2 regions of the Pseudoalteromonas sp. MMG033 genome follow, and region 2 is predicted to be linked to the other one. Evidence: predicted binding sites of a transcription regulator. Region 2 holds the regulator's gene; the other holds the start of a gene.
What was found. Region 2 encodes LexA, which represses DNA repair genes until DNA is damaged. Its sites were predicted from a motif close to TACTGTATNNNNATACAGTA; they were not measured.
Positions count from the first base shown of each region.

Region 1: the regulator LexA is predicted to act here: its motif matches at 2,502-2,521, upstream of imuA (translesion DNA synthesis-associated protein ImuA).

Region 1 covers NZ_CM170070.1:415,182-419,389, forward strand. The annotation lists gene AC2CZC_RS01875 (error-prone DNA polymerase) at 1-383, opposite strand, end outside; gene AC2CZC_RS01880 (Y-family DNA polymerase) at 383-1,795, opposite strand; gene imuA (translesion DNA synthesis-associated protein ImuA) at 1,801-2,490, opposite strand; gene AC2CZC_RS01890 (SOS response-associated peptidase family protein) at 2,624-3,319, shown strand; gene AC2CZC_RS01895 (hypothetical protein) at 3,468-4,208, shown strand, end outside.
Region 2 covers NZ_CM170070.1:1,088,753-1,092,960, forward strand. The annotation lists gene AC2CZC_RS04980 (efflux RND transporter periplasmic adaptor subunit) at 1-627, opposite strand, end outside; gene AC2CZC_RS04985 (DUF3313 family protein) at 644-1,342, opposite strand; gene lexA (transcriptional repressor LexA) at 1,676-2,287, opposite strand; gene AC2CZC_RS04995 (hypothetical protein) at 2,865-3,026, opposite strand; gene AC2CZC_RS05000 (hypothetical protein) at 3,583-3,771, shown strand.

The DNA of each region.
Region 1 (4,208 bases), 670 kb from region 2:
TTATTACCTGTCGGCAACCACAAAATGAAGCAGTGTTTTAATGACAATAAATCCCACTTTTCAAGTTGATATTCTCCTTTGCTCGCTCGGCGTCTGGCATTGCTAATCACTCGGCATAATTCGCTGTAAGCGACTTTATTTGGACAAAGTAATACAACCTTGAGCGACTCAAAACGCAGCACACTGCCCACAATCAACTTTAAATTAAGCTCAGTGTTTTTAATTAAGGTATGTGCTCGAACGACTCCCGCTAATGAGCATTCATCGGTGATCGCCAACGCTGAATACCTTAGAAAATGTGCTTGCTTGACAAGCTCTTCAGGGTGAGAGGCTCCCTCCAAAAAAGAAAAGTTGCTCTGGCAAAAAAGCTCTGAGTATTGCATCAGCTAAATATCCCATGTATGAACCAGCGCTTTTGCCTATCTCTGAACACCCATAGCAGTCTAAACTGCATGTCTTGTGCTACAAAATAATCTCGTTCAATGTCATCACCATCCCACCAGCCAGTAGAGATCCGCTCCGGTCCTTGAAGTAAAATCACCTTATCATTGAGCGGTTGAATTTCATTGAACAACAAGTTGGGTCTCAGCAGTGGTGTAGTGTATTCAGATGGCTTTGCAGGCGCTGCATTTAAAACGGGTTCACTTCGGACTGTGGCATACTCAGGGCGAGCATCAGGTGTGGTTTGAATACCAAATACAGACTCTTCGCCTAATTTTGCTTGTAACATAGAGAGCAAACCTGCACGTGTCATAGTGCCGATGCGCTCAGAAAATAAATCATCACTGTGCGCCTGTGGCTCACAGAATGTATCCACCTTTAGAGCCACCGCTTGTAACGGCGCTGATAATTGCGTGCGCGCCAATACCAACTGACATAACTCTTGCCATTTTTTTGCTCGATACTCTCCATGCGCACAGCCGATGGTTAAACAAAGCGGTTCGATATCTCTTTGCATTAATACTAATTCGATTGATGATGTCAGCTTATCGCGCAATTTTAAAAATACTTCTAGCTGTTTTAATAATTTAAATAGAGGCTTTATCAGATGATCAAGGTTTTCTAATTCATACAACAAGGTGACCTCTCGTTCAAATACCTCAGGTGGCTGATAAAACTCGACCGGGTGATGCAGCTTGCCTTGCAGTCGGCCAATATACTGCACCAATTCATTATCAAAACGCCGCCCCAGTTCAACCAAAGGGAGTTCAAAGAGGGCTTGCACTGTGTGTATACCAACTCGATTAAGTTGTTGCTTTTGACGTTCACTCAATGAAAGCGACGAAATAGGTAATTTACCAAGCTCAGTTGCCAGTTGTACCCGGTCGTCACAAAGCCGATTAAAACCCGATTGTGCGAGTAACTGAGCCGCCAGTGGTGAATAACCGAAGCTGTAGTGATACTGAACATTTTGCGTTTCAAGGCGGGTTTTAATAAGTTGCCAATAATGTGCTAAATCAGTATGTAAAGGCAGCATGTTAGACACTTTGAGCAATAAACCACAGGGCGTCGAAATATGAATTTCAGCGGTATCTAAATACAACCACTGAGCCAGCTCTAGCAATCGTTTTTGCTCATAACAGGCTTTAAATTCATACACATTTAATGACGTACTCATTGATGAAGCAGCACCTAGCCCCATCCCTTGCTTCACACCAAGTTCATGAGCTGACACATCTAATTGCACAACCGTATTGTTACTACCGGACACAATAATGGTCGGTGGGAGCTGATCATCTTGAGCTAACAAACCATCTAACTGTAACTGAGGAAAGTGTAAATAAAGCCAAAGCACCGCAATTACCTGCTACCACTGTGCTTAAACGGCAATACCTGCCCATGCACAGATTCAGAATGGCTAACAAGTTGCGGCCAAAGTAATGACCATGCGAGCGTGATATTCGGTTTTGCCCATCCCCCTTTTAACTTATTTACTTTGATATTTAACCCTGCAGAGCTCGGCACCAGCTGCATAGATAAACTGACAGGCAGTGCGCCACCTTGCACCATGCTATGACGTAACAGACAACACATGCTTTGCCCAGTTTGCGCACTCAATAACAAACGTTTTGCTTGATGGATCTGTACTTCTTGGTGCCATAACAGCACACTGCTGCACACGCCACTTTTTAAACATTGCTCAGCCGCCCAAAGTGCTTCAATAGGATCGGAAGTGGTCACCCCCCATATTAATTCTGTGGGTATATTTTGATGTATCAATGCATGTGCATTCACTTTAGCTGGCGGGTTTATCATCACACACAAACGTGTTCGCGAACGAATAAAAGGCAGGAGTAATTGCAGCTCACCAATGCCTGTTTCGCTTTGCATATCCACTACTCCAGGGAAAGGAAATCCACCATCAAGGTGATTATCTAAGGCCTCATAGCCTGTGCTGTGCTTTTCACTCACGCATTGAGACAAAGGCGCGTTATCGGTGCCTTGCCAAACAAGATTCTGATGCTGTAAAAAATCAATTAAATTGGCCATATCACACACTTTACTGTATATATATACAGTATCATAGATCATAACTAAAAGTGCAAGTATGATCATTTTTTATCATTCACCGCTAAACTCAAGTGAGTATCACTGATGTGTAAAGTGGAGATGAGGAGTGAGTATGTGTGGCCGACTCAATATCACTGACGACCCATTTGTGATCCAAGTTCTATTGGATTTAGGCATTGAAAACCCAGCAGAAAAAATACAGTTTTCACGATTCAAACGGGCGACAGATAAGATAAGTATCCTATATCAAGAAAATAATCAGCATCTGCTCAGCGATGCCATTTGGTGGTTGTTGCTATCAGAAACGGCGACAGGATTTAAACCTTCAAAATACACGTCTTTTAACAGCCGATACGATAAGCTCAATGTGAAAGGCAGTGCAGCATACCACTCATATAGGTACCGCCGCTGCATTGTGGTAGCAAAAGGGTTTGGTGAAACCCAATATAGACATGGAAAACCAATCCATTATCATGACTTTCAAGCGCATAATGCGGCATTGTGCTTCGCAGGATTATATAAAAAGTGGCTACACCCAGTGACAGGTGAATACACTTTTTCTTGTTCAATTATCACTCTTCCACCTCACCCAAAACTCACACCATTTCACGACAAAGCCAGCCCATTGATATTGCCTCAACAACCTGAGATCTTAAATAAATGGTTAGATGAGCACTATCATGAAGTCAGTGCTTTTTCTCCTCTACTCACGCCATACCTGCCACAAAAACTGATTGCTCAGCAAATTGATAAACCAAGTTTGTATAACCCAGTCAGCGAAGAAATTATTATCGAACCTGATAGGTAACCCCTATTAACTAAATAAAAAACAGGCTCCTCCACCAAAAAAGCAATACTAAAATAGTATTTTTATTTCAAATTTAAAACTTACCATAAATATTTTATTCAACCTACCGACAAGTGCTTTGAAATTACAACTAAATAAGGAAAGGAAAATGAAAATTAAGCCTTTAGTGCTTGCTTTGGTCAGTATATATAGCTGTCAATCTTATGCTCAATCAGTCGCCCACCTTAACTTTGAACAGTCTCTGGAGAATATAAAAGTAAACTATGGCGATGTGACGTCGATCGCTAGGACAAATACCAACCCTATCTCTGGCGAATACAGCCTACAGGTGAACGCGCACAGTCATTTTGAAATCGAGCGCTCGTTCGAGCTTAATCAAACATTTATACAATCTACGCCATTCAAAGTCAGCTTTGACGTACAGTTACCAGCACTTGCAAGTGCGCAATTTGCTCAAGACATTTTATTCTATACCTCATTTACCATTGAGTTTAGTGATGGCAGCGAAATGCAAGTCTATGGCTCTGACGCACATGTTATTCCGCCACAAGCACAAAGTATTCACTCTTTTGATGCGAAAACCACATTGCCAAAAGACAAAAAAATCAAACAAGTGTCCGTGCAATGGAGCATGCATCTACTCGAAGAAATGCCCGTCATCTTTGATAATATTTCAGCCATATTGGGTGAAAACCAAGGTGAAGCCAGTACGGTGATCACCCACTTCCCAATTCAAGGTGACTTTGAGTCTGCTACACAGGCACAGTTGAATCACCATTTTAGTGGCACACCTTCGCTCATTCATCACCCAACAACATCAGGCCAAAATGCGGTGCAAATAAATGCAGATGACAATGGCCGTTTTAAATTGAGATTTGAAAAAAATAAC
Region 2 (4,208 bases):
TGAGACTTTAATCATTAAGCTCTCAGGCACATTGACCTTAAGCGTTACATGCTTGATATCTTGCAGTGTTGCGACAACTTGCTTGGCTTGTACCTCTTCAAAACGCTCTATGTAAGTGCGTGCCACAACACCCGAAAATGATGCTTTTAAGCTTGTGTAAGACAAGTTGTTTTTTGCATTCGCCAATTTACTTTTTGCACTAGTAAAGTGGGACTGTAGTTGGTCATAGTCAGATTGCGAAATCGTACCGGATTTAATAAGTTGTTTAGCACGCCTAAAATCCGCCTGTGCTTTATTATAATTAGCCTGCGCTTCATCTAAAGAAAGTTTGTATTCTGTTGCGTCTAACTTAGCAATAACATCACCAAGCTGAATTTCTTGCCCCTGCTTTACCAGCAACTCTGTAACTTCACCCGGTACTTTAAATGATAGATCCGCAGAAGAAGCTGCATCGACTACCGCAGGGAATTCCACCAAAGGGCCATCGACTTGTGAAGAAAGCAATAATGTCCTCACTGGACGAAGCTGCTCTGATTGCTCTTGCTCTGATTTTTGCTCTGAACAACCAATTAATGCCAAACAAAATATTGCCATAACACCTAGCTGCTTGCCTTTTATTATCTTCATAAAAGCTCCTTTAGTTTTACTGAACATTACGATGTTGAGTCATCGCAGTAACAAAATTACCTATCCAAACATCGAGTACGGCCTTAACCGTTTCAACATTCTCAGTACCATCAGTCTTCAGTACCGAATCCAATTCTTTATGTGCAGTCATCATCACCACTGGGGCCTTTCGACTCCCTAAATAAAACGCTGACTCAAGTGACACATGTGTTAAAGCCTCGGTTTGCTCTGTCGCAGCCAAGTAAGCTGTTTTGCCCGCGTTATACACTAACCTGATAGGCACAAAGTCTCTCACCTGTAATGAAATGGGTTTAAATTGCACATCTGTAAAAGCGCCTTCAATTGTCAATACAGTGTCATCTACACCTTCGGGTTTTGCTGTTACAACTTTATAGTAAGGGCTCAATTTGATTTGCATTTGCGACTGCATGTAATGACTTAGCTTAGCAACATGCTGAGGATTAATGTTTAAAAACTCAGATTCAGAAGCGTTAATCCACACTTCAAACTGAGGAATATAGAGCACTTCGATTTTACTTAACACTTCTCTATTGAATGTGTTATCAACGAATAAGTTGGTGTCTTCATAGTCATCAGAGGGGAGTAATACATCATAATTGGGTAAAAAGCCTGACCGTGTATTGTTTGAGCTCGAAGCACAGGCGGATAACATACATACCAAAGCCACAATCAATACTACTTTAAACCAAGTCATAAGCTGCTCCATATTCAATTCATTTCCAGTGGTTTTAACACAATCACAAGCAAGCCTCTGATCTCTTTTGAAATCAAATGTAACCTGTGAATACAAATAAATTTAAGTTCTTAAATTAAGACGAATAGCTCAGACTGCGAATCATGGATTTAGTGCAAAATAATTTTTATTTTTGCTTAACAAGCACGTATTCCAAAGCTGATGTTATATTTATGTAACGTAAGTATATGATATGGAAGTATAGTTTAAAAGGGGTCTTTTAATTTATAAAAATGGTTTTGGTGAGATAAGCTGAAATATAATATCTCAGCTTATCAGGCAATCAGCAAAACGTTACAAGTTGCCGCGGATCACACCAACAGCGAGACCTTCAATATTGAAAACCTCTTGCTCTAGGTCAACTTCAATCGGTGAGAAATCTTCATTCTCAGCATGTAAGAATACTTTTTTACCGACTTTTTCAAAACGCTTAACGGTGACGTCTTCCTCAACACGAGCAACAACAACTTGCCCATTATTGGCAACTTGAGTTCTATGAACAGCAAGCAAGTCACCATCCATTATGCCGATATTTTTCATACTCATACCATTAACCCGAAGTAAGTAATCAGCAGGTGGTTGGAACATCCCTGGATCTACTTGGCAGTGATTCTCTATGTGCTCTTGCGCCAAAATAGGCTCACCAGCTGCTACGCGACCTACAAGAGGTAACCCCAGCTGCTCTGGTTCATCCGCTTCCACCAATCGGATACCGCGGCTTGCGCCAGGCACCATTTCAATGACTCCTTTTTTAGCAAGCGCTTTCAAATGTTCTTCAGCAGCATTGGCACTGCGAAAACCAAGAGAATCTGCAATTTCCGCACGAGTCGGTGGCATACCTGTGTCTTTGATAAAAACTTTGATCAGCTCGAATACTTGTTCTTGTCGTTTTGTTAAAGGTCGCATATAACTGGTTTTCCATACAGTGCATTTACTGTGAGTATATACAGTTAAAATTAAATCGCAATGCTAAACCTCTAATACTTGACTGATTCACTAGAACTATTTGGAACAAGGCAGCAACATTAAGAGGGCATCACTTGATCACAGCAAATCATGTTACTCACAATTTTTTCGATTCATTAATAATAAGGCTAAGATAAAAACCTAAATCTGAAGCCACGTAGGACAACAAAAATCTCTAAGCATTTAATGATAATTGATGATCCCATCTAGTACTGAGGCCCTCAAACTTATCTATTAAGTATACAAAACCTCTATAATTTTGACTGAGTAAAGAATAAAAACCAGACTCTAATAAAAACAGAAAAGTGATTAATATCTAAAGTTGAAAACCAACTTTGTTGCAAAATATAAAATAAGTAGGGATTAAGAATTTAAATCGCACTTTATTTATATGAAAAGATAATAATGAAATTTAGAACAGCATTAATATAATAAAAAGTAGTAATAAGATGAGTGTTTAAAAGAATAATAAATTACGTAATAGAGCTACAATTATGTAGCTCATTAAATACAGACTTTAGCAAGCTGAAGTCGTATAAGTACCTGGGCAAGTTCTAGTACCAGTGCACTCCCAAGTCTTGAAGAAGCCGCCTGCAACCTGTGGAGTCATCTCAGCTGGTACGCTAGCTTTATCATGACTAATAAGTTTGATGTTTTTCTTTTTGAGTTTTAATAACATTTTTATATCTCCTTGTTGACACAAATAAACCTAACAGTATTTATTTCTCATTTCAACAAAAATAAATAAATTATTATAGCGCATAATAACTTCTATAAAATCAATATAACCAAACGAAATTAAAAAACGAAAAACATAAAAATATCGTGTTCTTAAAAAGGTAACCAACCTTTAAAAAATATATAAAGAGTATAAATTTATTAAATGTTTTTAGTCTCTCTGAAGCAGATTTCTAAAGTTTAAAAAGGCTCAGGTTGTGACTACATTACATAAGGTAGATACTGTGTAACGACCTAAGCGAAGACTACTTTGTGCCATGCACTTGCACCACACGAGCTTAACGAGCACTAATCTAAGATGTCTCACCATTTGCTAAAAGACACAATAGACTTATCACCAACGCTTACTGTCATTAATGTTTTGCATCTTGTAAGTTGGATGAGCGAAATAATAAATCTATATGTTCAACAAGAAGTTATATTTCGTCGAAAGTAATAGCCATTCTTTGCAAACAATTGCGCTGCGATTCACCAACCTTTGAGCAAAATGAAAGTTTATGATACAACGCGAAACATTGGCATTCTTTTCACGCAAGGTGATTAACGTGCAAAATGTAACGACAGCGAGCGAAGCGAGTACGTTCAATTTGCGCAAGGTGAATATCGTACGAAAGGTTAATGACACAGCGCGAAGCGCTGGCATTCTTTTCGCGCAAGGTGAAATGAGCCGTTTTAGCTGTTGCTGAGGAAATCTTGAGCTTGCCTTGTCGGCGGTGAAGGATATTCCCTTCACCTTGCGCTAATTCGTCTCTTTATCAATGTGCATGACCTCTACAACTTTCGAGACGATTTAGCACGAAAAAACCCGCTGCATTTCTGCAACGGGTTTGACGTACATAGATGTACTAATGTCGAATGGATGAATTAAGTGCAAAGTACAGTGACAAAGAGCGAAGCGAGTACATTTACTTTGCGCAAGGTGAATTGAGTCATTTTAACAGCAGCGGGGTTATTTAATTGGCCCCTTGGTGCGCTACGCAGTAGAATGTCCTACTTTCACATGGGCGAAATGAGAGCGAAGCGAAGCTTCGCAGTTATCGTGTAAAGGGCTAATGACAGAGAACGAAGTGAGTTCATTCTCTTTGCGCAAGGTGAAATAAGCTATTTTAAACAGCGCCGATTG